4 regions of the Laceyella putida genome follow, and region 1 is predicted to be linked to each of the others. Evidence: riboswitches for the same ligand, from Rfam matches in the RefSeq annotation. Region 1 holds a riboswitch; each other region holds the start of a gene.

Evidence for each region. A riboswitch is a leader RNA that binds a small molecule or an ion and turns the genes downstream of it on or off. The one in region 1 is predicted to bind cyclic di-AMP.
Region 2: it holds a riboswitch for cyclic di-AMP, as region 1 does, so the genes downstream of both, ACFQNG_RS08040 (cell wall hydrolase) here and ACFQNG_RS18475 (Na-translocating system protein MpsC family protein) in region 1, are expected to answer to the same signal.
Region 3: it holds a riboswitch for cyclic di-AMP, as region 1 does, so the genes downstream of both, ACFQNG_RS01810 (ABC transporter ATP-binding protein) here and ACFQNG_RS18475 (Na-translocating system protein MpsC family protein) in region 1, are expected to answer to the same signal.
Region 4: it holds a riboswitch for cyclic di-AMP, as region 1 does, so the genes downstream of both, ACFQNG_RS00370 (APC family permease) here and ACFQNG_RS18475 (Na-translocating system protein MpsC family protein) in region 1, are expected to answer to the same signal.

Annotation. Positions count from the first base shown of each region.
Region 1 covers NZ_JBHTBW010000072.1:13,914-21,678, reverse strand. The annotation lists gene ACFQNG_RS18490 (ArsB/NhaD family transporter) at 1-734, shown strand, start outside; gene ACFQNG_RS18485 (hypothetical protein) at 753-1,037, shown strand; partial or broken gene ppsA (phosphoenolpyruvate synthase) at 1,319-3,942, opposite strand; cyclic di-AMP (ydaO/yuaA leader) riboswitch at 4,488-4,628, opposite strand; cyclic di-AMP (ydaO/yuaA leader) riboswitch at 4,903-5,075, shown strand; gene ACFQNG_RS18475 (Na-translocating system protein MpsC family protein) at 5,187-5,522, shown strand; gene kdpF (K(+)-transporting ATPase subunit F) at 5,728-5,808, shown strand; gene kdpA (potassium-transporting ATPase subunit KdpA) at 5,832-7,517, shown strand; gene kdpB (potassium-transporting ATPase subunit KdpB) at 7,536-7,765, shown strand, end outside.
Region 2 covers NZ_JBHTBW010000020.1:42,506-50,270, reverse strand. The annotation lists gene ACFQNG_RS08055 (hypothetical protein) at 402-632, shown strand; gene ACFQNG_RS08050 (hypothetical protein) at 711-1,403, shown strand; gene ACFQNG_RS08045 (hypothetical protein) at 1,494-1,892, shown strand; gene ACFQNG_RS08040 (cell wall hydrolase) at 2,521-3,195, opposite strand; cyclic di-AMP (ydaO/yuaA leader) riboswitch at 3,198-3,341, opposite strand; gene ACFQNG_RS08035 (hypothetical protein) at 3,488-3,682, opposite strand; gene ACFQNG_RS08030 (DUF421 domain-containing protein) at 3,704-4,552, opposite strand; gene ACFQNG_RS08025 (shikimate kinase) at 5,412-5,975, opposite strand; gene ACFQNG_RS08020 (3-hydroxyacyl-CoA dehydrogenase) at 6,842-7,693, shown strand; gene ACFQNG_RS08015 (acyl-CoA dehydrogenase family protein) at 7,762-7,765, shown strand, end outside.
Region 3 covers NZ_JBHTBW010000006.1:14,525-22,289, reverse strand. The annotation lists gene ACFQNG_RS01835 (tetratricopeptide repeat protein) at 1-54, opposite strand, end outside; partial or broken gene ACFQNG_RS01830 (DUF3880 domain-containing protein) at 538-1,651, shown strand; gene ACFQNG_RS01825 (hypothetical protein) at 1,690-1,842, shown strand; gene ACFQNG_RS01820 (YmaF family protein) at 2,069-2,386, opposite strand; gene ACFQNG_RS01815 (hypothetical protein) at 2,670-2,879, shown strand; cyclic di-AMP (ydaO/yuaA leader) riboswitch at 3,008-3,172, shown strand; gene ACFQNG_RS01810 (ABC transporter ATP-binding protein) at 3,313-4,452, shown strand; gene ACFQNG_RS01805 (ABC transporter permease) at 4,473-5,084, shown strand; gene ACFQNG_RS01800 (ABC transporter substrate-binding protein) at 5,144-6,049, shown strand; gene ACFQNG_RS01795 (Tm-1-like ATP-binding domain-containing protein) at 6,274-7,491, shown strand; gene ACFQNG_RS01790 (phosphoenolpyruvate hydrolase family protein) at 7,507-7,765, shown strand, end outside.
Region 4 covers NZ_JBHTBW010000002.1:29,256-37,020, reverse strand. The annotation lists gene ACFQNG_RS00400 (superoxide dismutase family protein) at 1-232, shown strand, start outside; gene ACFQNG_RS00395 (dioxygenase family protein) at 334-1,101, shown strand; gene ACFQNG_RS00390 (class I adenylate-forming enzyme family protein) at 1,334-2,854, shown strand; partial or broken gene ACFQNG_RS00385 (family 1 glycosylhydrolase) at 2,921-3,218, shown strand; gene ACFQNG_RS00380 (GNAT family N-acetyltransferase) at 3,500-3,931, shown strand; gene cdaS (sporulation-specific diadenylate cyclase CdaS) at 4,071-4,688, shown strand; cyclic di-AMP (ydaO/yuaA leader) riboswitch at 4,827-4,979, shown strand; gene ACFQNG_RS00370 (APC family permease) at 5,135-6,964, shown strand; gene ACFQNG_RS00365 (acyl-CoA thioesterase) at 7,107-7,619, shown strand.

The sequences.
Region 1 (7,765 bases):
TGATTATGGCGGTATATGTGCCGCTGTTCCTTCTGCTGTTTCGCAAGCAGATTCAAACGACTGCCGAACTGAAAAACAGCGTGATGAAAATGGATGAAAAAGAAGTGATCACCGACCACAAACTGCTCCGCAAATGCTTAACCGTGTTGGGACTGACCATTCTTGGATTTTTCTTGCATCAGTTGCTCCATCTTGAGTCTGCAACGGTAGCTTTGGCGGGTGCCTTTCTTTTGCTCCTGTTGACCGGGGAGCATACGATGGAAGAAGCGTTTGCCAAGGTGGAGTGGATGACGATCTTTTTCTTCATCGGTTTGTTTGTCCTCGTCTCCGGCCTGATCGAAACGGGGGTGATCGCCCAATTGGCGGAACAAGCGATGGAACTAACTGAAGGCAATATCGTCATCACTTCCATGTTGATATTGTGGCTCAGTGCGATCGCGTCTGCTTTCCTTGACAATATTCCATTTGTCGCAACGATGATCCCCATGATACAAGAGATGGGGCAGATGGGAATCAGCAATTTGGAACCATTGTGGTGGAGTCTTGCGCTGGGAGCCTGTTTGGGAGGAAACGGGTCGTTGATCGGGGCGAGCGCCAATCTGATTGTAGCTGGGATGTCAGGCAAAGAAGGGCATCCAATCACGTTTGTCCAGTATTTGAAATATGGATTTCCTCTGATGTTGCTATCCGTGGTTATGGCCAGTGTGTATGTGTATTTGCGATATTTGATATAACAAAGGAGAGCGTAACTCATGCTGTTCTACCAATATGATAAAGACATGATAAAGATACAAGAAACAGTCAATGGCAATGATGTGGAGTTCAACATTCAATTCATCAATGGAACCCCCGATACAATTGATGCCATGAAACAGGTGCAGAAGATGTTTGAGGAGAATGACGTGCACACGGATGTGCTGTTTTACACCCATGTTGACCACGAATTCCGAGTCATCGTGCGCCGGGATTATTACGTCGATTTTGTGCTGGCGTTGATGAAGTTTCGACTATTGAAAAGGGTGGAATGGACGGCTTAGGTATCGGCAACCACAAAGAGCGAGAACAGTCCCATTGTGTGTTCTCGCTTAATTCAAGCTTGTTTGTTATGCCTACTTTTTTGAGACAGATGGTATTTAATCACAAAGACAACGACTCTCACTTAATTAACAAGGCTTAGCTTGATGGCGATAGGGTTACCGTATCATTTCGAGAAAATCGTATGTTTAGACATATTTTAGACACAAATTACCGACTCCTTGTACGTTAAGGAGTCGGTAATTTTATTTTTCCTGAAAATCTGATGGCGAGACTACAAAAGTCACAGCATTTCTATATACCCTTCCGTTCCGTTCACCCGGATCCGCTGTCCGTCTTTGATCAGCTTTGTGGCGTTTTCCACACCTACAACCGCCGGAAGACCGTATTCGCGCGCAATGACGGATCCATGGGTCATAAGCCCTCCTACTTCCGTCACCAAGCCTTTGACGGATACAAACAGCGGCGTCCAGCTGGGATCAGTGAATGTAGTTACCAGGATATCGCCATCCTTTATGTTGGCGTCCTCCATCTTTAAAACGACACGTGCGCGGCCCTCGATAATGCCGGATGAAACGGGTATGCCCACCAAGGCACCTTGGGGAATATTGTCGGTGTTGTATTCGCCGAATATAACCTCGCCCTCGGACGTCATCAGCCGCGGCGGTGTCAACTTCTCATAGACCCCGTACTCCTCTTTTCTCTCGGTTATGATACTGTAATCCAGCCGGTTTGTGCGAACAACCTCCCGGAGTTCCTCAAAGGATAGATAATAGATGTCCTCCTTCTCCTGGATAACGCCCTTTTGCACCAGTACAGCGGCCTCCTTCAGCAGGGCCTGCTTATAAATGTAGTAACGTCTAATGAAGGCGTACTTGGGATATTCCCGATAGCCGATAAAATTGCGCAAAACACTGATCATCTTCTTTGTCTTTTTTGCCTTTTGTTTGCCACCGGGCAATAGCTCCAAGCGTCTTAAAAGATCCCGCTCCTTCTGCTCTGCTTCCAGCCTTCCCTGCTCAAATTTGATGCTGCGCGCATTGGGTTCAAAATTCTTGATATTGCTGAGGATCATGGGGATGAGTGCGGTCGGCTGTTCGCTCCAACGAGTCCGGGTGATGTCGATCTCCCCGGAACAACGCATGCCGTATTTTTCAAGATAAGCCCGCATGGAGTCGATGACATCATGACCGCCTTCCAGTTTGGCTAGGTCCTCAAAAAAGGTCTCATCATTGGCATGATGAAAATATTCAATCACCGCAGGATATTGCCGGACCACGTCTGATACATCCAAGAGCGCAAGACCCATTTCAGATGTAACGTTGTTGGATACCGATTGGGAAAGCGTGTCGGCCGCGTTCTTTTCACCCAACCATTTTTCCATTTTTTTATTGATCCAGTTCGCTGCAAGCATCCCAACCATGATCGCTCCCAAGCTTACTGAATCATACATGAGTTCTTTTAATTTCTTATGGTCTTGTAAAATAAATTCAAACAGCTCATCTCCAGATACGTTTACAATCCTTTGCTGCAGATCTCTTATAGACGCATCGTTGAGGGAGATGAGCTTTTGTATGATCACTGCGTCGTTTTTCAGGTAGATCTTTATCGCCTGAATAGGAAGTGCCCAGGATAGTCCCTCTCTGCCAAAGCCGAAAACTCTCTTGCCGCGCGGCAATGATTTCATAAAATCCTTCCGCTTCATTAAACTGGAGATGACGTTCTGCATCAGAGGGTCGTTCTTGCCCATAGTGCTGAGTAGGATCTTTCGGCCAATGGGCGAGGCCAGGTCGTGCGTTAGATCGACAACAGCCTTCCACCGGCTTTATGCATTGGGACATCATCAGATAAAAACCTCAAGAAGGACAACCCCAATGGTTTGATGGCTTCTGTCATCATTTGCTGATGGCCGAATGACATAAACACATGGGTTTTCCCATCGTTCACATCTGGTGTTGGATATAAGGTAGTGATAGGCCGACTCTGCACGATATAGAACGCATCTTCAAAAAGGCACCATTCGATGTCCTGCGGGCAGGCAAAATAGGCCTCGATCTTTCTACCCATGTGCTCCAGCTGCAAAATCTGCTCATCCGTCAGCGTCTGCCTATTCTGACGATCGGGCTCGACCTCCCGTTCCTCCGTACCGCCTTCTTTTAATGCATAAATGGCTAATTTCTTGGTAGAGATTGTCTTCTCAATAATTCTTCCCTCTCGCACCTTATAGTTATCTGCATTCACCAAGCCGGAGACAAGCGCTTCGCCAAGCCCAAAGCTTACATCGATTGACAGCACCTTCCGGTTGGAGGTGACGGGATCGGCCGTAAACAAAATCCCTGAAGCCTGTGGGAAAATCATCCGCTGGATCACGACAGATAAATAGACCTTGCGGTGGTCGAATCCATTTTGTATGCGGTAGATCACCGCCCGGTCTGTAAACAGTGAAGCCCAGCACTTGCTGATATGTTGCAGGATCTCCTCTTTTCCCATGATGTTCAAATACGTATCCTGCTGGCCCGCAAAGGAAGCAAGTGATAAATCCTCGGCCGTGGCACTGGAACGTACGGCATAAGCCTGCCTCTCGCCAAGCTCTGAGAGATAACGAATGATCTCTTCTTCGATGTCCGGGTCGATTTCCACTTCTTCGACAACCCTGCGAATCTTTCTGCTGATTTTACTGATTTCTTCCCTGTCTTCCACTCTTAGCAGTGCGAGTTGATCCAGTAATGCGTTAAACTCTCTGTTACGTCCGATGGTTCTTTTATAAGCCTCGGTGGTGACACAAAAACCCTCTGGTACCCGTATTTCCTCAATCCTTGATAGTTCCCCCAAGTTTAAACCCTTTCCCCCGACTGCCATGAGCTTTGTTTTGTCGATCTCCTGAAAACCAAGCACATATGAAGTCATACATATATCCCCTCTATAATAAATTCAAGCTTCTCTTATTTCTTTGGAGATAGTTATCCCAGGTTTTTACCTTAAACACTTGCGATTCCTTCCTTAATGATTTTGAGGATATCGCTAGCCTTTTTAAGCATATTCTCGTCCGATCCGGTCCGGTAATATTCCTTCACTAACTGCATGGCAAGTGTATAAATCATATCAACGACCAGGTCGGTATCTATTTCTGACTTGATGAGACCGCGCTGCAATCAAGGCATACGCAACCAACGCCCCACTCGGTCCCACCGTATGGATCGAACTTCCGCTGACAAAACAACCCCGTACCGATACTCCCGCTAATGGATATCATCGTTAAATGGCGCAGGGAAAAATTCCGTTGCAATCCCGCTCCCTGTATGTTCCTACCGTCTTTAAACAGGATAGGCATTGATCTCACTGGTATCTCTTTCATGCATTTCTCCCTTTTTACATCTTAAATAGTGAATCATCCTGTAAAAAGGCATAAAAAACCACCGGGGTTACCCAGTGTTCCGAAAAATCACCATTGGTTCACCCTCCCAAAACGCTTACGAGGTTAGCTGTCGGGTTCGGGCCTCAAGAGTAGCCCTTCCTAGATGGATTCACCCCAAGTGGCTTGACGCCACAATGTTGGTTCCCCCGCTCCATGACGGATTCAGCGAATAGACCATGATTTACTTTTAAACATATCTTACTCCTACACAAGCATATTTTTAAGCTATTTTTCTCAAAAGAACATTTTATTTTTGAGATTAATTCGTTATTAAGGCAAGAAAATAACTAGCCTATCAAGCCAATGAAAATAAGAGATTGGATAAGAAACAACTCGATTTAAGCGCTTACATTTTCTTTGACTTACCAAAATCGACCTTAATTAGGTTAAATCAAAGATTTACATTTGTTTTCCAAAGGAGTAAGATAACTTCAACTTCATACGAAATGCAATCCCAATGATCGCTGAATCCTGGTCATGGAACGGGGGAACCAATCGTGGAGGCGAATGATTTCTTCCACATGGGGTGAATCTCATGCAAGGTTCGTAGACACCGGCATGAGTAGGGTGACTCTCAACACCCGAATCCGACAGCTAACCTCGTAAGCGTGATGAGGGGGGGGTTATTTTTGTTGCGCAAAAACCAACAGGATAACCACCTGTTGGTTTTTTAATGCTTAAAAACCGCTTGGTTCAACCATCATTTGGGGATGCGTATGGGCAAATCGTGAGGGGGATGAAGAGAGAGCTTGTTAACCTATTTCGAACACACCAAAAAAGGATGACAGGGAAATCAGCAAAGCATGTCAGGGTTTCGCTGCACTCAGACGACTTACTCATCATCGAACTAAACGGAATCTTGACAACATTGGAACAAAATGTGCTTCAATTCGACCTAAAAGGGACCCATGTAAGGGAAATCCGCCGCAAGCTGTTTGAACAGGGTCAAGAAAGGCTGGAATGCGAACTGGAACAGATCCTGCATACCCGGATTCAATTATTGGCTTTTGACTTTCATCCTTTTGATGAAAAAATACGCCTCGTTTATATCCTTGATGAAGCAACAGAATAAGCCTTTTCATATTCTGTTGCTTCTATATTCCTTTTAAATTCGGTCTGGCAAATTGGTAAAAATGCCCTTTGTTGCACATTCTAATTAAAAAAGGAGAGATCACCATGCTTGATATCGCAATGGTTGTTTTGTTAATCGCCTCGTTTGCGCTCTTTTATGGCTTTGCGCACTGGTGCAACTGGATGGAAGGAGGGGGTGAACAATAGTGGCTTGGTTGATCGGTGCGGTGACGTTGGCCGTCTTTGTGTATTTGGTATATGCCTTAATCAATCCAGAAAAATTCTAATAAAAACCAGGAGGCTTTAGTCAATGGGAAACGCCATTCTCCAGTTTTTGATCGTTCTTCTCTTGTTATTCATGATTGCGATCCCGCTCGGGAAATATTTGTTTCTCGCTTTTTCTAGAGAGAAAACCAAGTTGGACCGCTTCTTTTCACCAGTTGAAAATTTCATCTACCGCGTAGGCGGGATAAAAAATGTGGATGAAACGGGTTGGCAAAAGTATGCCCTCACCTTGCTTTTTGCCAACGCGACCTTGCTTGGCATCTCCTATCTTGTATTGCGGTTGCAAACGTTCTTGCCTCTCAATCCAGGCAAAATTGACAATATGGAACCCACGTTATCTTTTAACACCGTCGTCAGCTTTATGACCAACACCAACTTGCAACATTACAGCGGCGAGTCCGGCTTATCGATCTTATCCCAAATGATCTTCATCACCATGATGATGTTTACCTCTGCCGCTACGGGTTTGGCGGTGGCCATGGCCATCATTCGCGCACTAGCTACCAAGGGAAAAACCATTGGTAACTTTTACCGGGATTATGTCAGGGCCAATGTTCGGGTATTGCTCCCACTGGCCATCATCGTCACCTTGTTGCTCGTCGCCTTGGGCGTACCGCAAACATTGGACTCCAGCACAACGGTGACGACATTGGAAGGGAAAACGCAAACACTCGCCTTGGGACCCGTTGCCTCGCTGGAATCGATTAAGCACTTGGGTACCAATGGCGGTGGGTTCTTCGGGGTAAACTCAGCTCATCCCTTTGAAAATCCCAATGCGCTCTCCACCGTTTTGGAGATCTTATCCATGTGGTGCATCCCGGCCGCCCTCCCCTTCGCTTATGGACGGATGGTGAAAAACCGCAAGCAGGGTTGGGTGCTTTTTGGAACCATACTGGCCATATTTCTTGTATTGCTCGCAGTGGTTTATTGCGCGGAACAGGCTGGAAACCCCGCACTGAATAAGCTAGGATTCTCCACAGCACAAGGAAGCATGGAAGGGAAAGAAGTGCGCTTCGGCATTCCGCTGTCCAGCTTATTTACTACTGTAACCACAGCGGCCACCACCGGGACAGTCAACAACATGCACGATACGCTCACCCCGATTGGCGGGTTGGTTCCCTTGTCGCTGATGATGCTGAACAACGTGTTTGGCGGTGAAGGGGTTGGCTTTGTCAACATGTTGATGTATGCAATCTTAGCCGTCTTCCTTGCAGGCTTGATGGTCGGACGGACACCTGAATTCTTGGGCCGCAAAATCGAACCCCGTGAAATGAAATTGATCGTGATCGCTTTGTTGGTCCATCCGCTCATTATCTTGGTTCCATCGGCGATTGCTTTCATGACTCCCTTGGGGACGGACGCGATCAGCAATCCCGGCTTCCATGGCATCTCACAAGTGATTTACGAGTTCACTTCCTCCGCGGCCAACAACGGCTCCGGGTTTGAAGGGTTGGGGGACAACACGCCATTCTGGAACATCTCAACCGGACTGGTCATGTTATTGGGTCGGTATATTTCCATCATCGCTCTGCTGGCTGTCGCCGGTTCGCTCACGCAAAAACAACCGGTGCCCGAGACGATCGGGACATTCCGCACGGACAACACCACGTTTGGGGCGATTTTGCTTGGCACGGTACTCATCATCGGGGCACTCACTTTCTTCCCTGTGCTCGTCTTGGGACCGATCGCTGAATTCCTATCCATTCGTTAGAAAGGAAGAGAATAGAGGATGAAAACACAAGCGAAAAATCCATCGCTGTTTCAAGGCCCGATCGTGAGACAGGCCCTGATTGACAGTGTTAAAAAATTAAATCCGCTGATCATGATGCGCAATCCCGTCATGTTCGTGGTGGAAGTGGGCGCATTCATCACGTTATTGATGATTTTGATGCCCAGTTATTTTGGAGTGCAAAATCAACTGGGCTACACTGTAACGGTTTTTGTCATCTTATTGTTTAC
Region 2 (7,765 bases), on a different contig from region 1:
CTATTTTACATATAATTGCAAGGAAGAGTCTTTCATTTTATGCAAACAGTCGTGGCAACAAAAGAAAGGGTTAAATAAGTTTTCATTTTGTATCAATGCCTATAATGTGCGGTGGACAAGTTTCCACCAACAAAAGCCGTTGGCTAGGTATTAGATGGATATGAAATAGTACCAATGTAGACTGTCTTTTTATATTTATAATTTTTATTATCCTATGATATTTATGATTTTATTTTCATAAAGATGCAATCATAGGTAAAAATTGTGGATTTCGAAAAACTTTTGTAACGATTCATAAATATAATAACTAATGAATGGTCTTTGAAAGGGATGGAACTAAATTATTGATGCTGATAAGATTGACTTGATATTTCATCAATAATCGTTTAGGAGGTTTTTGTATGTTCAGGATTTTGACAGGATCAATCTTTTGTCTGATATCTTCAATCTTATTTACAACTCGTTATATTGCTGCTGCAATTTTAAATGCTAAATTCGAAGTGGGATCGAATTTCCCTTATTTCCTTGGATTATTAGGGAGCGAGTTGCCAATTGCAAGTTTCATTACGCTACTCATTGGAGTTGTTTATATCATCTGGGGAGAAGTCGAAGTGAGAAAGGGAGTAAGATGACATATGTTTAATCTTTGTCGGAACGTAAAGGCGGTGATGCTTTTACGTAGAAATAAAACAGTATAGGAGAGATGTACGTTGTTATTGTTTGAGCGTAAAGTTGTTCCATTTATTTCAGCAATAGGTTTATCGTTCTCTCTTATTTTAAGTTCGTGGGGATCAGTAAACGCAGAGGAGTCAACGCCTGATGGATTGCCAACCCCAACCGATTCCGAAACTATAGCAGTATATGAAGTGGAAAATGGGCAGATTGTACGTGAAGTATCAATTGAAGAGTACCAAGCCATTCAAGAAACACCTGCAGGTAATTATACTGCAAACAACAGTGTAACTACACGAGATGTTAATGGAGCAGTTGCAATCTACCGCCAGGATGTTCGCACAACTTCAAGACAAGCGGTTGGCCGAGTATCCAGAATTGTTGAAAATAAGACGAGCTCCCCAGCAACATATTCAATTTCTTACTCAGCTACACGCGGAGTTACTTACTCAGTATCTGTGAGTGGTTTAGATGTACAAGCTATCAAGAACACTTTAGGAGCTTCTTGGACAATTCAAAGATCGGTTACTGATAATGCAACGTTGACTGTTAAACCTGGTTATAGAGGTTGGTGGCATTTTGACGCAAATGTAAATGTAAGCAAAGGCTACTTAACTAAAATTGGACAGGGCGGTGTCGTTATTAGTAAGAGATATATTACAACAACTAGTCCTAGAACAGTTAGTGGAATGTTGGATGGTTGGTTAGTTGCTAAACAATCCAAATTATAATAAATTTAATTAGTTAATATTTTGATAGGTTCTAATAGTTAGTATTCTGTGTAGCAAGTTGAGTATAATATCATAATGTGCGGTATAAATATGAGTCAATGGAAACTTCGTATTTTAAAGCCAGGAGAAAAAGAAGTAATATCTAATCCAAGTTGGGATCAGATTAAATCAGTCTTGGATCATGTGGATGGATACAACCTTGATAACGTTTCTTTGTTTTCCGATGAGGCCGGAGATTTAATGGTTGCTGGGGGAGACGAATACAATGGAATTAGACTATATTATGTTTCCTATTATTACGATGGTTACAGCGAAGATTTAGTTAATCCTTCTGTATCAAAGAAAGATGAAGAGCATATTAACATTACAGTTCAAAAAGTTGGAACTGACATACTCAAACGATATCTTGTTGAGTATAAGGACATGATTAAAGCTTTTAAACATTTCTTTGAAACGGGAGAACTTACAAAAGATCAAGAATGGGAATAAGTAACGTAATTGGGGAAGATATATTTTCACCCCGTCTAGTATTGCTAAGGGCCATCATTAAAGATGGTTCTTATTTTGGTTTAATTTTATTGTTTAAGTAATGTTCAATAAAAATAAGCAGGATGAAGTCGATGTGAAGCTCATTTTTACCAGGAATTAGGCAAGACCACCGCTTGACCACATTTTGACCACACACTTAAGGTAAGTACCTTACGCTAGAAGGCATTAGACGACATAGTTTTATAAAGATTAGGGGAACACCTCAGCTGTACTATTACTACAGTATCAGGTGTTTTGTTTTTTAATGAGTGTATTGTTTTACTTGTTCGCTTTCTCAGGAGGATTGTAGTTTCTTTTTTAATTAGCATTTGCGGAGCATCTTCACAGATCAATTCTAGTTTAAAAAACCGAATCTAGTAACTAGACTCGGTTTGATTGATAGATTTAATTTATAGGGGTTGTAGATTGAACAGAGCTTTTGCTTCGCTCTATAAATTTCTTGTAAATAAAATTTACGTCCTGAACATAGACGCTTTCCTCTGGAATGTTTTTTTATTGCCTTTCAACAAAAAGGTTGTTGACCTTCTTTGTCAACAACCTCATTCAGCTTTCTGCAAGGGTAAAGGAATTACTCCATAAATACGTGTTTCCCAATTTTAATAGTTTTCATTTTCTTGGAGCGATTTTTCATCCACTTGGAGGATGCTGTCTCAGGATTGTAGTAGTACAGAGCACCTTTTGTGGGATCCGCACCTTGAATCGCCTGATATACAGCCTTGTATGCTGAATCATTTGGTTTGAGGTTAATCTGTCCATCAGAAACAGCGGTAAAGGCTCCTGGTTGGTAAACGACACCTTTTACCGAATTGGGGAATATGTCCGAATCAACACGGTTCAAGATCACTGCTGCCACTGCAACTTGACCTTTATACGGTTCACCGCGGGATTCACTGTAGACGGCGCGGGCAAGCAAGTCAATTTCTTCTTGGGAAAAAGTCGCTTTTTTCAGTGCGCCAGTTGTTTCCGGGCCAACGATTCCATCAATCCATTTTAAGTGATATTTCTTTTGTAATTTGATGACCATATCCCGGGTATAGGCATCATAGACGCCAGTCACATCTTTATTATAAAGACCCAGTTGTTTGAGTCGTTGTTGCACATCTTTCACTGAGGCAACATTATTTTTTTGGCCAACTTTTAATAGCGCATTGGCTGCATCCGCTTGATGGTAAGGTGCCATTGCCACCCCAAACACCACTCCGACAGCGAGCCCGCTGGCCAGAAATTGTTTCAAGCGTTTCATCAAATCCTCCTCCTTTTTGCCTCCGAGGTTAGCTGACGGGTTCGGGATTCGGAGATTTCCCGGCAACTGCCATCACAGTTGCTTCACCCCAACAGAAGATTGCATTCCCCCGTATCTGTTTACACAGAATTCGGCTTAGGATTTTTTGAACCGGTTCAAAATAACCTTTCTCATTATAAAGAGGGATTTTATATATACTCAATAGTAACTATCTGGGCTTAGATGAATCATTTTCCTGTTAACAAGGAGTTATCCACCTATCGGCAAAGTTTGCCTGTTTTTGAGTCCACTTTCACATGGTGGTTTTCCCGTCCATCCCCTTGATGAGGACATAGAACACGTCGACACCTTTTTCCTTTTTCAGCTGGATGGATTTGACGGTTCCCTTGCACTGCTTCAAAGCGACGGTTTTCACTTGTTCTTTGGATAATGTTTTCGCCTCTTGCTTCGTTTCGATTTTCGTTGGGTGGATCTGAGCTGCGTCCACCGAATGATGAGTGGTTAAACTCTAGTGGTTTGTCTCTTCAATCATTTGCTGGAGTTGTCGGGAATACCGTTCATATAACTTTTTTGCTTGCTGGTCTTTTGTGGACAAGCTAAATATGTCCAGATCAGCTTTGCACTTTTCCAAAGTGGTCAACAATTTTGCTTTTTCCTGCGGTTGTTGGACTTGATGTTGATCATCATAACAATCCACATATAGTTGTCCTTCTGAGTCTACTTGCCCCAAAAAAACATGTTCCGACGCGATGCTTTTCTTCTTCAACTCCGCCTGAAGCCATTCGCGGGTCAATCCTCGTTTCGCCAATTCCTCATCTAAAATAATGCCATCCGCAATCACCACATACGGGATCTCTTCTTTTGTTACTTTCAAACCTAACATTTTTGGCGTGATTGGTTGTAACTCTTTGTACACAAAGGCGTTGATATTACCATCTGGTTCAATCACGGCGATCTTGATATCGGAAATGTGAAATATGCTTCTCTTGCGAAGCTGTGCCATCAGCTCATCAATGGTGATCCGTTCCTTTTTCAGATTCTCTTCCAACACTTTCCCGTCTTTTATCAAGACCGTTGTTTTTCCATCTATCCATTCTCTGATTTTCTTACTTTTAAGCTGTAAAAACTCCATTCCAATCGCGACCGAAACCCAAACAATCAGAGAAACAATTCCCAAATGCCAAGTGCCATCCGTTTTCGATGGAATAGAGGCCGCCAACCCCCCAATGGTTATGCCCGTTATGTATTCAAAAGGTGAAAGCGTGCTTACTTGCCTCTTTCCCAATAATCTTGTCAATACAAACAGGATGATAATCGCGCCCAATGTCCGCAATACCACTGCTATCCAATCCGGCATCGTTTCTCCTACTCTCGCGTAAATATTCTAAATTTATTTTGATCACTTTCCATTCAATCTATTCATTTATCCGATTGTATGACTGGAATTCATTTGTTTGGGGATTCTACACAGTAAGGATAAATCTATAAGAGGTGTTTTTTTTGAAAAGACAATTGGCAATATGGGGCGGTTTTTTGGTCGGAATCCTAACTGTGTTTATTACGATATTTACGGGCATCCAATTTTCCACAAACAGGATGGTATTAAATTTCAGAGGTCGTCGAGATCAAAGTCCATATTCTGATGTTTACTCTAATGCATGTACCGACGTTCGGCGGGTTGGCAGAGAATGGAGTTGAATTGTACCAACCGAAGTCATCAAAATAAAAGAGAGGATGTGAAAAAGTGAATGAGAGAAATGGATGGGGAAAGTGATATCTGGCATCGCCTTTGTTTGGGGAGAGGCGATGCGAGTTTTGTCTAATCTACCTAGCCTGTTGGACCGGAGCGGACAGTCTTTTCCTCCCTGTCGAAACAGAGAACAACATGGCCGACCGCCCGGAAAGCATATTCACAGAAAGCCGCTTTCACCAAAAAAGCCAGGGATATATTCCTCTGACTTTGAACCAGCGGACTTTCCTTTCTGATCCTTGCAAATCATGGCTTGTTTCGCAGGCATTCTCCGCTCCAGTCGCTTCACTTGGAATAAAATCAATGACAATATAAATACCTGCGGCAACAATGTCTCCCAGGCCCCCAGCCAATTGACCCGAGGGAGGGTACTGGAAACATGGGCCGGTAACCGATCCGCCACTTGCAAAGCGTGGATGCTTTCACCGAGAAACTTGAAGCAAGATCAACGCCAATTCCCGGGAAATTAGTCCTGCGGTTGGTAAATATCCCAGGTGATTTTGATGGATTCAGCGATATGATCCGCAACCGTTTCAGCATCCTGATCATGGATGCGAATTTTGGAATTATGAAGGGAATAGGCATCTAATCTCTTCAGAAATAATTCTTCAATTTCGTCCAATGTTTTATTTTTAAGAACAGGGCGGCTATCGATAATTAAAGGTAGCCGACTTTTCCAAGAGTCCCAAGATAAATCAAGAAAATACACAATACAATGGGATAAACAAACCTCTCTGACTTCTTTCTGCAGGTAAGCTCCTCCACCTAGCGAGACAATTTTTAAACGAGTGTTCATACAAGTATCGATGATAAATTCTTTTTCTATTTGGCGAAAATAGGGCTCTCCAAATTCCTGAAAAATCTGGGGGATGGGCATCTTATAAGTTTTTTCAATTTCTACATCTATATCAACAAAATCACGATACAGCTTCTTTGCAACCAATTGGCCAATCGTGGTTTTACCTACACCCATAAAACCAATGAATACAATATTTTTTTCGCGAAGGGGGATTTGTAAATTTTCTGTCATAAAAACCGACTCTCCCAACTGTTACGGATATTGCCTTAAACCTCTGCAACGGACTCGTTTTTGTTTAATGACAACTATAGTATGAAAAAGTGTGTTTCTCAACTAACCACTGAATTTTTTTGGGAGAATGGATCGAAACTTACATCGCAAAGGACACTTGGCAATCATCGTAATCATAGCGGTCTTCAAGCGGCGTTATAATAGTAGGAAAAATATATTGGTTTCGTATATTCTATTTTATAAATAAATTGTTTTTGTCAACGCTTACAGTAGGGTCTATCATTTTAAAACCGGAGCTGGTGGTTCGTGAGTCATGTTCTGGCTGAACAGTGCAAGAATGGAGGAAATGGATCGACCTCTTTTTAGACGATATAGCCATTTGTCTAAGAGGGGGGTCTTTTTTGCGTTTAAAAATGGGCGACTAAGAATGGATTCATTTCAACTGATATGTCCATGCAGTATCTATGCGAAAGTACATTTTTTTATAGTAGAATCAGTCGTTGCCTGACTATATTGGATCAATTTCAATAAGATCTTGCCGTTTTCAGGGTTGATTCACAAATGAATCAATTCGATTCGATTTTGAATCGAAATGAAAGAGTGCGATCGCTATTTCCCGACTTTCCTCTAATCGTGTCAATCTAAGTCCATCTTAGATTGGGTATTTATTATTGGCATGAATCTTGCTTGTTTTTTATACAGAGGATGAAGGATTTATCAATCTTGATCGGTGCGGTACAGAATACCCAATCGAAATATGCCTATTTTTTTCAAAATGATATTTTTAAAATGCGATATGAGTGTTTGATATGAAGAAATTCTATTAATCAATCTTTATGATTAAATAGATGTGGGGGGTTGAAATCATGCTAAAAACCATCGCAGTCATTGGCAGTGGCGTGATGGGACGAGGAATTGCCTATACGGCGGCAGTTTCAGGATTTAAAGTGGCTTTGCAGGATGTATCCACAGAGGCATTGGAAAAGGCAAAGTTATATGTCAGCTCTGAACTGGGAAGAAGTGTTGAAAAAGGTTATCTTCAAGCGGAACAAAAGGATCAGGCAATGAAGAACTTATCCTATACCACGGACCTGGTCGAGGCCGTAAAAACAGCCGATCTGGTGATAGAAGCTGTCTTTGAATTAATGGATTTAAAAATTGAGGTCTTTAAACAGTTGGATGCCCATGCTCCCGTACACGCTGTTCTGGCTACGAACACTTCGACGATGAGTCCCACTGAGATTGCCGCTCAAACCTCTCGCCCCGATCAGTGTGTGGCCATGCATTTCTTCAATCCTGTCCATAAGATGAAGTTGGTTGAAATTATTAGAGGGTTGGAAACATCTGATGAAACGTTGGAAATGGCAAAACAGGTCGCTAAGCAAATGAATAAAGAATCGGTTGAGGTTAATGAATTTCCCGGTTTTGTCACGAGCCGAATGAACTGTTTAATCGGGAATGAAGCGATGAATATGCTGATGGAAGGTGTGGCGTCTGTAGAAGATATTGATAAAGCCATCAAATTGGGGCTTAATCATCCCATGGGACCGCTGGAGTTGGCCGATTTGGTTGGATTGGATACCCGGTTGCGCAATATGGAATACCTATACAAAGCCTTGGGGGAAAAATATCGTCCCTGTCCTCTTTTGGTGAAATATGTGAAAGCGGGAAGATTGGGCCGGAAAACGGGTGCTGGTTTCTATAACTATGACAACTAGGGCGTGTCTGATAAATATGTCGTCACCCAAATGAATTTTCATAATAGGTGGAGGAGTGAATAAACAGGATGG
Region 3 (7,765 bases), on a different contig from region 1:
CTGACAAATGAACACAGAAGTTGTGGTTATCATCACCTTTCTCTTGCTTTTCACTTTTCTTCCCCCTCATCTGTGTTGTCCGTAAAGAGGGCTATTTTTATTTTCACATTCTATTTTCGGGTTTTTCTCGTCACAATGAAAAATACGCCCTCAATATAAAAACAACATAACATCTACTATTTAATACCAATCAGTTCGCTTGTAAATGATTTGACCAACACAACTTGCGCATATACATACAGACCGGTCTGTATGTATATTATAATATGAATTTTAATAAAAGTATACACTTTTCGTTAATTTTGTGGGAAAAATCGTATATTTTAAATTTGTTGATTTAGATTGATGAATCTGGCGCTTCCTTTGGTTTGGGGGGATTGTTTTTACTAATACCCAACATTTATTTTTGCACCAGCATTTTATCTATTTCCATCTTGGATTTTCAATGAGCTTTGTAAGGGACTGGTACCGCGACACAAAAGTTTCCCTGTTCATACTATGGTTTAAGACTGATATAAAGAGAGGAAGTGAAAAGAGTTGAACATTCTCTTTCTGGAGAGTCACCCGATCTGGATCTACGGTTTGCCAAACGGTTTTAAGGATGCGGGGCATACGGCTATCGTTTCCGGACCCCTTCAAAGAAACAGTATTTTAGATATGATCGATGAATTCCAACCGGATCTTTTGGTCTCCATGGGATGGACACATGAACATACGAAGGAAAAGCAATTATGGATTCATCACGCTGCCGAAAAATCAAAAATACCACTAGTCTTTGGGCAACGGAAGATCCGCTGCATACAGAAAAATTTTCCCTCCCATTAATTAAACGAATGAAGCCGGACTTTGTGTTCACGGTTACGCCGTCTATGTGCAAATTCTACAGGAAACAAGGTGTCAAAGCGGCACATTTAGATTTTGCATACCATAAGCGTGTCCATCACCAAGTTAAACCGGTGGATAAATATCGCTGTGATATAGCGGTTGTGGCAAATGCATATCCTGCATTTCTAAGAAAAAAACCGGATGTGTTCCGCGTATCTTCATTGCAAACGCTCATTTCCCCTCTCATACGCAATAACATCCGCATTGATTTTTGGGGAGCCAATTGGGAATATATGAGGGAGTTTATTGGGAAACAAATCCCCCGTAAATGGATGCACGGATATGTGGATTATACAGAAGCAAACAAAATCTATAGCTCAGCCAAAATCGTCATTGGCCTGCAAAACTGCACAGATCAATTGACACAGCGGACTTATGAAATTCTCGGTTCAGGAGGATTCTTGCTGACATCAGACACCCCCGCTGTTCGTAATAAATTTCAACCAATAAGAGAGAGCAAATGAAGAGATTTGGCAAAGAAGCGGTAAAAAGCGACACCTATCGGCATAGAGCGGAACAAATGTTGAGGGTGTTGAGAAAGGAAGGCATTTTAGTGAAAATGCACAGATCACCCCGGAGAGGGAAAATGATCCATTATACGGATTTTATCAAAGAGAAATTCACGATCCACGTGGTGAAACAAGGGGATACACTATGGAGTATTTCTCAAAAATATGACGTTCCAATGAAACGAATCATGAAACTCAACAACTTGCAAACAGGTCGCATTTATACGGGACAAATGATAAAAATTGGAGAAAAATAACAGATTTATTCATTGTGACTGTGATACTTTCACTGCTTATGAACTATAAAAAGTCAACCGGTTGTCGGATGGCGCGCATTGGGGCCGCGTTTGGGATGGAGGTCGTCGCATGGAGCCCGAATTTGACCCAAGAGAGGGCCGATGCCGCAGGAGCGCGTCTGGCCGGCTCACCCATTCGGAAGCTGTCCTGAAACGATGGCACCACGTCACGCGGCAGCTTGGCATCATCCGAACGTAAATCCCAATGGTGAGCGTGATGTGGATGCATTCGCATCTCAGAAGGAGAAAAAGATTAAAGACCATGAGGATCCCCCAAGGTCTTTGGATATCTGGCAATTTCATATTAGGTATGGAAGAGAGATGCAAATAGAATGTTTGAAAGCACAGAGTGTTCTTTCATCGCCATAATCGTTCCAACTATACAAGGGGGCGGTCAATAAGCGTAGTAAACACGAATCTGTGAACATGACCGTCATCGACTGTAGTGACTCCCCTTACTAAATGTACGTGTTTTCCCTTGCCGACAGGTATGGCCGGGCCTGTTTTTATAACGAGTTTGTGATGATGGTCAAGAAAGTCCGTATTCACCGTTATAGTGTGAATGTGATTTCCCCCTTTTAATGGGATCGCTTCACTGGTAACTCCGGCAAATCGGTGATTGTGTCTGTCTTGACCTTGTTCGGCTAGTTTTGTGCTGCCTAAAAATTCATGAGTATGTCTTTGTTGTCGACTCATCATTTACCTCCGTATCATTTTTTTTGAATTTGTTCCATGATTGATGACAGTATATGGATGCGACGTTATATCTGTTCTTGTACGTGGGATTTTTGTGTATCTGCCTATCGGACCATTGGCAAGTTTGACCAGAAAAAATCAAGACGTACAAGTAGACAGCGACGGTGGAAGGAGCGGGGACGGGATGGGGGGCTATGGTGGGGGCCGCCGGCAATTCTATCGCATGCGCATTCTCCGGGTTCGGTGATTCCGTCTTTGTCTCCTGGATGACCCCTTGCTATCCATGGGGCCGATGGTTGGTGACATTGGCGAGGAGGTGAACTGTGTCCAAGGCTCCCGATGCCTTTCCTTTTATGGCTTCCCATGCTTAAGCCGGAAAAAGGAAGCGCAGGGTGAAACCTTCGTGGATCGCCAATGCGGACGGGCGACAAGCCAATGGGGGATGAAGCCCACTTCCGGCATTTTGCCAAATCCCGAGACCGACCGGGCATGAGTCTCCCACCGCATAAATGAAACGATTTCGGTTCATGTACAATTTCGAAAGTGCTTTATCCGATTTTGCAATAACATCGATTTATGTTATAATACTAAAAATTCATCAACTCTACCCCTTGATAACAGTCATAGGAAGGGCCGAGTTCTGCAAGCCCATGGGGCGTTGCGGAAGCGGGGGAACCAAAGTTTGGGGTGAATGGCTTGTGTTGTGCCAGCAACACGGCTTAGGCGGGGAAAATGGGAACCCGCCGAATCCGACAGCTAACTTCGTAGGCGAATCAATATGATTGTTATGCACTTTTCCTTTTCCCCAAAGCGCAGTGGATCATATCGCAAAGTATGAGGGAGCTATCATTCCCTTATTTCCGAGTGTTGAGCTCGGTTTTACCTTCGATTGTCTCGGGGGCGAGAAAAAATAGAAAGGAGAGCAAATGACAAATACAGCGATTCAATTTATTGAAGTGTCCAAATCATATGAAAAAAATCCGATTGTGAGAAACCTTAACCTCCAGATTCCCAAAGGCAAGCTGGTGACGTTGATCGGGCCGTCGGGTTGCGGGAAGACAACCACGTTGAAGATGATCAATCGGCTCATTGAGCCCACAACCGGACGCATCACCGTAAACGGTGAGGATATCAACCGGGTGAATGCGGTGGAATTGCGGCGTCAGATCGGTTACGTCATTCAACAAATCGGCTTGTTTCCGCACATGACGATTGAAGAGAACATTACCCTGGTGCCAAAGCTCAAAAAAGAGGACTCTACCACTTTCAGAAAGAGGGTGGAGGAACTCCTCGACTTGGTGGGGATGGATCCGGCCCGGTTCCGCTCAAGGTATCCCCGCGAGCTGTCGGGCGGGCAGCAACAGCGCATCGGTGTGGCCCGGGCCCTGGCGGCGGACCCATCCATCATCTTGATGGATGAGCCGTTCAGCGCATTGGACCCCATCAGCCGGGAACAGCTTCAAGATGAGCTGGTCAAGTTGCAAAACACGTTGCACAAAACGATTGTGTTTGTCACGCATGACATGGATGAAGCCTTAAAGATCGCCGACGAAATCGTGCTGATGAAAGAGGGGGTGATTGTCCAGCGGGATGTGCCGGACCAAATCCTTCGCCACCCGAAGAACGAATTTGTCAGGGAGTTTGTCGGGGAAAAGCGCTTTATTCATTCCTCGCTGTTGTCCAAGGCAAAGGATGCGCTCACCAAGGCGATCACCGTCTCGCCGATGCGCGGACTTGCGGAATGCATTCAACTCATGAGGCGCCACCAGGTCAATGGCTTGATCGTGACCGATCAGCAAGGGCGTTATTTGGGCGTGATCGGCGCGAATGAGATTTATGCCCATTACAACAATGAAGGGCTGAAAGCGAAAGATGTCATGTCCAAGGATGTGGAACCCATCCATTCCGAAACCCCCATGCAGGACGTGTTGCCCCTGTTGAACGGACGGGAGCGGGGCTTCATACCGGTTACCGACCAAACCGGCAAGCTGGTGGGTGTCGTCACGAGGGCGAGTGTTCTCAATGTCCTTGCGGATACCCTGATGGAGGAGGCTGAGGGGGCTTGAATTTGTTCATTGAATCGTTGATGAATAATTGGGAGGACCTTCTTGCCGCATTAGGGGAACACATCTACTTGTCGCTGATTGCCATCATCATCGGTTGCATGGTCGCCATCCCCGTCGGCGTGGTCATTACGAGACATGAGCGGTTGGCCAAGGTCGCCCTGATGATCGCTTCCGTCATCCAGACCATTCCCAGTTTGGCTTTGCTCGGTTTCTTGATCCCCATTTTTGGGATCGGCACCGTTCCCGCGATTGTGGCGCTGACGCTGTACGCGCTGCTTCCCATCATGCGGAACACGTATACGGGCATCAAAAATGTGGATCAGGCATTGATTGAATCTGCCATCGGGATGGGGATGACGAAACGACAGATTTTATGGATGGTGGAGCTTCCGCTTGCCAGGCAAGTCATCATGGCGGGGGTTCGCACGGCCACGGTGTTGACGATTGGCGTAGCCACTTTGGCCACTTTCATCGGCGCGGGCGGGCTCGGGGATATCATCATGCGCGGAATCAGCATGATCGATGCACCGACCATTTTGGTGGGAGCCATACCGGCGGCCCTGCTTGCCATTCTCTTTGATTATGGATTGCATGGGTTGGACCGTCTGTTCACGCCCAAAGGGATGAGATGAATCGGATCAATAGCCAAAAGGAGTCGATGTGATTGATATGCAAAAAAAGAGCTGTCTCGATGCCAAAGCGTCCACTTAAAGCGGCGTTGGTCATATTGGTGACACTGGCGCTGACGGTGGGTCTGTTGGGGTGCAATGTCAATGCCTCTTCCGATACCGTAGTCGTGGGCGGCAAAGATTTCACGGAGCAGGACATCATGGCGGACATGATCACGCTCTTGATCGAACAGGACACGGATCTGAAAGTGAAGAAGAAAACGTGGCTGAACAGCAATGTGATATGGAATTCAATGAAAAACGGCAACATTGACATTTATGTGGAATATACGGGAACGGGCTTGGTGAACATCTTGAAACAGAAGGCCGTCTCCGATCCGCAACAGGCATATGATCTCGTGAAAAATGAATTCAAGGGAAAGTATGATGTCACTTGGCTGCAACCGATCGGTTTCAACAACACGTATGCCATGGCGATGCGCAGGTCAGAAGCGAAGAAGTTGAACATCGCTTCGATTTCCGATTTGGCCAAGCAGTCACCCAATCTCATACTGGGGTCCGAGCAAGACTTCATGATACGCGAAGACACGCTTCCCGCCATGAACAAGCTGTACGGAACCAAGTTCAAAAGCGTGAAATCGATGGAAATTGGCTTGAAATATAAAGCGATGGCCAACGGGAATGTGGATGTGATCGACGCCTTCTCGACGGATGGCAAAATCCCGGCCAATGACCTGGTGTTGCTGGAGGATGACAAGCATTTGTTCCCGCCGTATTATGCCGTTCCCATCATCCGGAATGAAGTCTTGAAGAAGCATCCGGAGTTGGAGAAGGTGATCAATCAATTGGCGAACAAAATCACTGATGAGGAGATGCAGAAATTAAATAAACAAGTGGACATCGAACACAAGAAATCTTTGGATGTCGCCAAAAAATGGATGCAAGACCAAGGTCTTCTCACCCGGTGATGAGAGTGTCTTGACAGTGTGACACAACCCTTGCAGAAAAGCGGGGTTGTGTTTTTTTCTTTTTCAGAAATCGCCATGGGGAAGCTTGTTTCTGCGGGAATGAAGCGGGTAGGATGCAAAAGCGCTCGCTGTTTAGAAAGGGATTGATGCGTAATTGCAGAAATATATATTTTGATTACATAATTAATTGTTTTCATTAATTATTTTCAGTGAGGGGGGTTATGATGGGTAAAACCATTGCGCTGATCGGGGCATTGGACACCAAAGGGGCGGATTACGCGTTTGTGAAGCGCGAGATAGAAAAACGCGGCCATTATGCACTCACCATCAATACCGGAGTGCTGGGTGAACCGCTGTTCGAACCGGATGTGCCCGCGGAACGGGTGTCCCTTGCGGGAGGGATGACTTTGGATGAACTTCGGCGGGAAAAGGACAAGTCCTTGGCCATGTCGGTCATGACCAGAGGGATCGCCAAGGTCGTGAAGGAGTTGTTTGACCAAGGGCTGATCGATGGCGGCTTGTCGATGGGAGGGTCCAACGGGACCATGATTGGGACATCGGGCCTGCGGGCGCTTCCAGTGGGGGTGCCCAAGGTGATGGTCAGCACCGTCGCCTCCGGGGATACGCAGCCGTATGTGGGCATCAGCGATATCGTCATGGTTCCGTCCATCTTGGATGTGGCGGGATTGAATCGCATCAGTGCCAAGATTTACGCCAATGCGGTCGGCATCATTGTCGGCATGGTGGAATCGGAAGTCCCCCCGATTGAAACCAAGCCGCTGATAACGGCATCCATGTTTGGCAACACCACCAAATTGATCAATCAATGCGCAACCCAATTGGAAGAGAACGGTTATGAAGTGCTCGTGTTCCATGCGACGGGGACGGGCGGCAAAACGATGGAATCGTTGATTGACCAAGGCTATATCACGGGTGTGTTGGATGTGACGACGACAGAGCTGGCCGATGAGCTGGTGGGCGGGGTACTGTCGGCGGGGCCCACCCGCATGGAGGCGGCCGCCAAATGGGCGTTGCCCCAAGTGATCGCTCCCGGTTGTCTGGATATGGTCAACTTCTGGGGGATGTCCACCGTTCCCGACAAATATCGAGATCGGTTGCTGTACTGTTGGAACGATAACATCACCCTGATGCGGACCACTCCGGAGGAAAACGCCAAGTTGGGTCGCTTGTTGGCTGAAAAGGCAAACCGCTCCAAGGGGGAAGTGGCGATTTTCCTCCCTCTGCAAGGCTTGTCTGAATTGGATGCCCCCGGCAGGGAATTTTGGTGGCCGGAAGCGGACCAGGCCTTGTTTGACGCCATCAGGCAATATGCCCGCAAAGATATCTCCATTTATGAGCTGGATTGCAACATCAATGATGCCATGTTTGCGCAGGCGGTCACGTCCAAACTTCTAGACATGCTTCAACACGAATACGAATAAAGGGGCTGAACGGTCATGCCATTTATACCGCGAACAGAATCTTTGCGTCGTTTGCGTGAGACTGTGGACAAGGGTTCCCCGATCATCGGGTGTGGGGCGGGAACGGGCATTTCCGCCAAATTCGCGGAACGGGGTGGAGCCGATCTCATCATTATTTATAATTCCGGCCGTTATCGGATGGCGGGACGCGGTTCATTGGCGGGGCTGATGCCTTATGGGGATGCCAACGGGATTGTGGTAGAGATGGCCAGCGAGGTGCTGCCCATTGTGCAAG
Region 4 (7,765 bases), on a different contig from region 1:
GAAGCTGAACCCGCAGGGAACCCATGCCGGTGACTTAGCCAATATCGTGGCAGATTCGGACGGAAAAGCAAAGGGGGCGCAAGTGGCGCAACAGGTGACCCTGTCCAAAAACCAAAAACATTCTTTGCTTAAAAGCGGGGGCACCGCGCTGGTGATCTACGAAAAAGCAGATGATATGAAAACAGATCCGGCTGGAGATTCCGGCAGGCGAATTGCCTGCGGCACCATTTGAAAAGAGACATCGGGAGGTCATTATCTTGACGTTATTAAGTTATTTTAATATACTAACTTACATAAAGTAACTATTTAGTCCAACCGATCGGAGGGGAAGGCATGCTTCCTGCGTTATTTTTGGCGCACGGTTCGCCCATGCTTGCCATTGAAAATACGGAATATACTCGTTTTCTTGAAAGGCTTGGCCGGACATGGAAACCAAAAGCGATTGTCATTTTTACGGCGCATTGGGAAAGTGACGTGCTGACCATTTCGTCCACGGATGAGGTGTATGAAACGATTTATGATTTTTACGGATTTCCGGATGAGCTTTATGCCATTCAATATCAAGCGAAGGGTTCCACACAGATTGCAGACATGGTAGCGGAGAGGTTTGAAAGACAAGGGATTCCCACCAGAAAAGATCGGTCCCGGGGATTGGACCACGGTTCTTGGACTCTTTTGCGGCGCATGGTTCCGGATGCGGACATCCCGGTGATTCAGATTTCAGTCAATCCGTTTCTGCCTCCGCAAGACCAGTTCAAGATTGGCGAATCCCTTCGGGGACTGGGGGCAGCAGATATCTTGGTGATCGGCAGCGGCGGCACGGTGCACAATTTGCGGGTCGTCAAATGGGAGCAGACCACGCCTGAACCATGGGCGGTGCAATTCGATGATTGGCTGGTTGACAAGATCCAAAAAAGGGATGTTGATTCCCTGTTCAACTACATGGAGTTGGCTCCTCACGCCAGCCTGGCTGTGCCAAGGCCGGAACACTTCGTTCCCCTCTTCATCGCGATGGGCAGTGGGGATCCGCAAAGAACAGCCAGGGTCCTTTACCGGGGTTATGATATGGGAACATTGAGTTATCTGTGCTTGCAATTTTAAGCCGATATGAACGGGAGTGATGCCGGCACTCCGGTTGGGTGATCAAGGATAAAGAAAAGGAAATGAGTATACCCATCTCTTCGGCAAAACGGTTGGGGAGGTGGGTTTTATTTTGTATGTATAGTAAATATATACGATAAATGCGTAACTTCCGATAGAATTCTAATTGTATAATGTATAGATAAATATTATCATGTACTATGGACATCAAATCGGGAGGGAGTTTTGCATCGTGGCGACTATTGGTGAATTGCTCAACAGCCGCGCCGCTTTATCGCCAGGCCTTGAGGCGTTGGTGAGCAATGGTGAACGTATCACTTTTCTGGAATACAAACAAAAAGTCAACCAATTGGCGAACTATCTGTTGGATCTCCAGGTGCAACAAGGTGACCGGGTTGCGTTCCTTTGTAAGAATACATATGCTTTTCCGATTATATACTTGGCGGCGGCCAAAATCGGAGCCATTGCCGTGCCGATCAACTGCCGCTTAAAACCGGCGGAAGTCCAGTATATTGTGGAGGATTGCCAAGCGAAAGTCTTGTTTTATGATGAAGAGTTCAGGGATGCGTTGGAATTGCTCCCCAGTTGTGTGGAGAAAGTGATTCGCGCGGCCGTGGGGGAAGAGATGGATGACCATTTCAAAAGCATTTTTCAGATCGCGTCTGCCGCGGAACCTTCCGCGGACGTGACGGAACGCGATATCGCCACGATTATTTACACTTCCGGCACAACAGGCAATCCCAAAGGGGTGATGTGCACGCACGCCAATGTGTATGCGGCGGGACTGGCCAATGTGAATACGCTGGATCTTCGCTTTGCCGATCGTTTTTTGTTTGTGACGCCCTTGTTTCACATCAGCGGCATGATGTTTATCATCAACGCCTTGATTCGCGGATTCACTTTGGTTCTGGCGGCCAACTTTACGCCTTCCCAGCTGTGGGATCTGATCGATGAAGAGAAGATCACCAACATGATGTCTGTCCCGGCCATGCTTCCGTTTATGCTGCAAATGTTAAAAACGATCGATAAGGATATTTTCAGTTTGCGGGGGATCATATGCGGGGGTTCCCGGGTGCCGGAACAACCAATCAGGGAATTCCATGATCTCGGCTTTTCCATTATCCAAGTTTACGGAGCGACTGAATACTCTGGAGCGATTGCCTACTTCTTGCCGGAGATGGATCTGAACCGTTGCCATTCCGTGGGGAAGGGATTATATTTGACCGAATTGAAGATCCTTGATCCGTTGACGGGAATGGAGTGCCCGCCAGGCGAGATCGGAGAAATTGTCGTGCGTGGAGATTCGGTTTTCGCCGGGTATTGGAACAATAAGGAAGAGACGGACCAAGTGTTGAAAAATGGCTGGTACCATACGAAAGATGTGGGCAAATTGGATGAGGAAGGTTATTTGTACGTGATCGACCGTCTCCGTGACATGGTGATCTGCGGCGGTGAAAAAGTGTTTCCCGCCCAAGTGGAAGCCGTGATACAACAACTGGATGGCGTCGCTGAAGTGGCGGTCATCGGGGTGGCGGACCCCGTTTGGGGTGAACTTCCCCGGGCTTATGTGGTCAAGGCGGAAGGGGCTTCCCTTACGGAAGAAGAGGTTTTGGACCATACACGGCAAAACTTGGCCGATTACAAACTCATTGATGTGGAATTTATCGCGGAACTGCCCAAAAACAGCATGGGCAAAACGCTGAAGTATGTATTGCGCGCGCATGCCAATGGCACGAAACTGACAAATGTCTAGGGCGTGTCTGGAAAATAAATCAAGTTGACCGCCGACATAGTTATCAGACACGCCCTAATGGGTGAGTTTGTGTCTGAAAACGGAATGGGGGTCGAAGGGGAAGAACGGTTCATTCAAGATGGATTCATCCATGACGATTACCGGATTGAATTCATCAAGAACCATTTGAAATGGCTTCATCGGGCGATTGGGGAAGGATGCAACGCCAAAGGATACCAGGACGTTCATGGATAACTGGTCTTGGACCAACGCTTACAAAAATCGTTATGGATTGATTTCCATTGATCTGAAAACCCTCAAGAGAACACCGAAAAAGAGCGCGTATTGGTTTAAAGAGGTCTCCATCCAGAATGGTTTTGAATGAAGAATAGACATGCCGTATCGCATGCCGCCTCATCGTGGGCGGCTTTTTTTGCATAAAAAACGTGAGAGGGAATGAGAAACCCGCCCTCTCACGCAATTTGGCACGTGGCGAACGACGTTTTTCATTTGATATTTCGCGCAGGATTGTTGACAAGATGATGGCCCCTTTCGGTTGTTGATTGCTGTAAAATGATTGTATTGCTATTTTGTTTATACTGGTGAGGCAATTCCATCACTTGATCAAGTTTGACGGTGACACTTGCGGAAAGGGATGACGAAATCGTGGAAGCAAAACGGGTTACGGAAAAACATGAGCTGGATGCCGCTTTTCAAATCAGGAAAACGGTGTTTGTTGAGGAGCAGGGAGTCCCATTGGAAGATGAAATTGATGAGCATGAAGAGCAAGCGGAACATATTCTTGTTTACGCCGATAACCAGCCGGTTGGCACAGGAAGATTGCGCATCGTGAATGGAGTGGCCAAACTGGAGCGGATCTGCATTTTGCCTTCTCACCGCAAACACGGTTTGGGCAAGGTGATCATTCGCAGCCTGGAAGAGATCGCCCAGGCAGAAGGCGTATCCCAAGCGAAATTGCACGCGCAAACGCATGCGGAAGGCTTTTATCAAAAATTGGGTTATGCCACCGCTTCTCCTGTGTTCATGGAGGATGGAATCCCCCATGTGTTGATGGTCAAGGATCTTGCGGGAGAATAGACGGCGATGGCCAACGGCTCCACCTGTCAGCTTTGGGGTGGGGCCGTTCTGTTTGTTGCTCATGGATAAGGGGGGAGAAGAGTGGGAACGATGGTTGATGAACGAAGGATCTTGTTCCAATAGGGGTCGAGGTGTGGTTATGAGAGCGAAAGATTGTGATTTTTCAACGTTAAAAGCACAACTGAGACAGAATCTGTTAGCCATCTCGGATGAGATCGACCGCTTTTTGAAGCTGGTCGATGATGAGCATAACTGTTTGTTGGGCGAGTTAAGGAGCTTAAGAAATCAAATCGTCCTAAGCGAAGCCTTGGCCTCGTCCTTTTATTTGCAGTGTTACTTGTCGCCTTTCACCACTAAATACCTGGGCCTCTTGTCCAGCATCGCCCACCTGTCGCAACGGAAACATGGGGTGTTGATTGTTGTGCAGCGGAAAGATCCGTTGGTCGCATGGCTTGCCCATGGCACGTTGATTCAAGCCGAGTTTTCCAGCTCATTGTTGGAATCCATTTTTTATCCCGGCAGCCCGTTGCACGATGGGGCGGTGTTGATCAAAGATGATAAAATCATTTCCGCCGCCCATGTTTTGCCCTTATCGAATAAAGAGGTTGAAGATGATCAAAAATTGGGAACCCGGCATCGGGCGGCTCTGGGGCTAAGCGAGAAGTGCGACGCCATTGTGATAGTCGTGTCGGAAGAAACGGGCCGCGCCTCGTTTGCCTTGAATGGAAAGCTTTATGTGATCGGCACGCCCACATAAATCCAATCCAACCTTATGCCATATTCATACCAGCACAAGCGGGCCAACAGGAAAAAAGCGTGTAAAAAGGTTGACTTTCCTTATGCTTGTCTCTTTACAACCACCGGAAATCGCAGTAATATACGATTAATTCCATATTCGCCATCATCGCTGAATCTACAGAGAGCGGGGGAACCAAAGGAAGTGGGAAAAGTCTTGCTTCTGGGGTGAATCTCAGGCATCGCTTGAGTAGGGTTACTCTCACAACCCGAATCCGTCAGCTAACCTCGTAAGCGTGTTGAGAGGGGGAACGTCGCCTGCCTTGACCACGGAAGGAGTTTCTCTTTTTTGTGGTTTTTTCTTTTGTAAAGGGAAAGCCAAAGCAAAGCATCGGTTACTTGGTAAATGAAGGTTTGAAGTCTCTAGTGTGTTGGTAATTGGACGCATCATTTTGTTGGAGGAATCATATGTTTAATCGAATCAAACGAATCGTGATCGGAAGACCGCTCCGGTCCAATGAGCTACATAGTCAAAAATTGAACAATTTGAAGGCCTTGGCCATTCTCTCTTCAGATGCCTTGTCATCGGTCGCCTATGGTCCCGAACAGATTTTGATCGTGTTGGCCACGGTCGGCGTTCTGGCTTTCTGGTACTCGTTGCCCATCGCGGTTGGGGTGCTTGTTTTGTTGGTGGCCTTGATTTTGTCGTACCGCCAAATCATTTTCGCGTACCCTCATGGCGGTGGCGCCTATATGGTGGCCAAAGAAAATCTGGGGAAAAACTTTGGATTGGTTGCCGGCGGATCGCTATTGATCGATTATATTTTAACCGTGGCGGTAAGTGTGTCTGCGGGCACCGATGCCATCACTTCCGCCTTTCCCGTGCTGCATCCGCATACGGTGGCGATTGGCGTCGGCCTTGTCGCGGTCATTACGCTCTTAAATTTAAGGGGATTGACCGAATCGGCTTCCATCTTGGCGTATCCCGTTTACTTGTTTGTGTTGGCCCTTGCGATCTTGATTGTGGTGGGTCTGTATCAGGTGGTGACGGGACAAGCGCCGGCCAATGCCCATCCGGCGATCGGTACCCCGGTGATGGGAATTAGTTTGTTTCTCATCTTGAAAGCTTTTTCCTCCGGTTGCTCCGCCTTGACGGGGGTTGAAGCGATCTCCAATGCGATTCCCAACTTTAAAGATCCGGCTCCCAAAAACGCCGCCTTCACCTTGGTGATCATGGGGATCATTTTGGGCGCACTCTTTTCGGGCATCGTCTTTTTGGCTTACTGGTATGGGACCGCGCCCGCGGAAACGGAAACGGTGTTGTCGAAGCTGGGCTCGGCCATCTTTGGCCGTAACGTGTTTTACTATTTCCTACAGGGAACCACCGCGCTGATTTTGGTGCTGGCGGCCAATACCGGCTTTTCCGCGTTCCCTTTGCTGGCGTTTAACCTGGCGAAAGATAAATATATGCCAAGGGCCTTTACGGTGAGAGGGGATCGCTTGGGGTATTCCAATGGGATTATCACGCTGGGCTTGGCTTCCATCATCTTGATCATCGCGTTTAACGGGAACACGGAAAACCTGATCCCGTTGTATGCGGTCGGGGTGTTTATTCCCTTTTCATTGTCGCAAACCGGCATGATCGTCAAATGGTTGCGCACCAAACCGGAAGGTTGGGGTGGCAAATTATTGGTGAACCTCGCCGGCGCGTTAATCTGTTACCTGATTTTGGCCATCTTTTATATCACCAAGTTTCAACAAGTGTGGATGACGCTTCTCTTCATCCCGTTATGCGTATTCATCTTCCAAAAAATCCACCAACACTATGCGGCGGTGGGTGATCAGTTGAGGGTGGATCCGTCGCTTAAAATCATGGATATGAAAAGCGTTGACAATATGGTGATCGTGCCGGTCGCCGGCATCACCACAGTGGTCAGGCAGTCGCTACTCTACGCCAAATCCATATCCGATCATGTGGTCGCGGTGTATGTGGGTTCGAGCCCGGAATCGATCGATCGCATGGAAAAAGAGTGGGAAGAGTGGCAGACCGGAGTGAGACTGGTGACATTGCTTTCCCTCTATCGGAGCGTACTGGGACCATTGAGCGAATTCATTGATACGGTCAAAGCGAAAGCGGATCAGTCGGGCGCGAGGATCACGGTTATCATGCCCCAATTTATCACAAAGAAGTGGTGGCACAGCTTCCTTCATAACCAATCCGGTTTTCTCATCTTGGCTTATCTGCTGAGAATGAAAAACATCATTGTCACCATCGTCCCTTATCAATTGAAAAAATAAGCCATGGAGGCCGGAGCGCCAAGGAAACCCACCTTTTCAAGCAAATGAGCTTGGGGAGGTGGGTTGTTTTTGGTGTCAAAATGGTATAATGAGATGGATCGATCCGCTTTTATTGGAAACTTAAATGAAAGGTTAAATGCAAATGGAAAAACGATGGGTTCGAGAATCAAGATGCTATAAAACGTCAAGAGTTTTTCCTCCCGATGTTAATAATCATAATACGTTGTTCGGTGGAAAATTAATGGCTTATATTGACGATATCGCTTCGATCGCGGCGACAAAACATTGCCGCCGGTCAGTTGTTACTGCTTCAACAGATTCTGTTGATTTTTTGCATCCGATAAGACCATCGGATTCTGTTTGCTTGGAATCCTTTGTAACTTGGACAGGAAAAACATCAATGGAAGTGTTTGTGAAGGTGATTAAAGAAGATTTGTTGAGCGGAGAAAGAAAGATAGCGGCTACTTCCTTTCTGACATTCGTTGCCCTTGACGATAATAAAAAACCCGTTCCAGTACCCGCAGTCGTTCCGGAAACGGAAGAAGAATTCAAATTGCATGAAACGGCGCCGCAAAGAGCCGAAGCGCGTAGGATCAGAAGGGAAGAAAGCAAAAAATTGGCTGACTATCTTACAGTAAAGCAGCCTTGGGATTAACAAAGATGCTATCATTTTGTATAAGAGAATATGTGATGTGGTCGGGCTCAGGGACATCCCCTGAGTACGAATAATGGAGTCATCCCGGAACATGGCCAACTGCTGAGACGCGGTTGGCTTTTTTATGACTTTGCTAGGGAATCTCC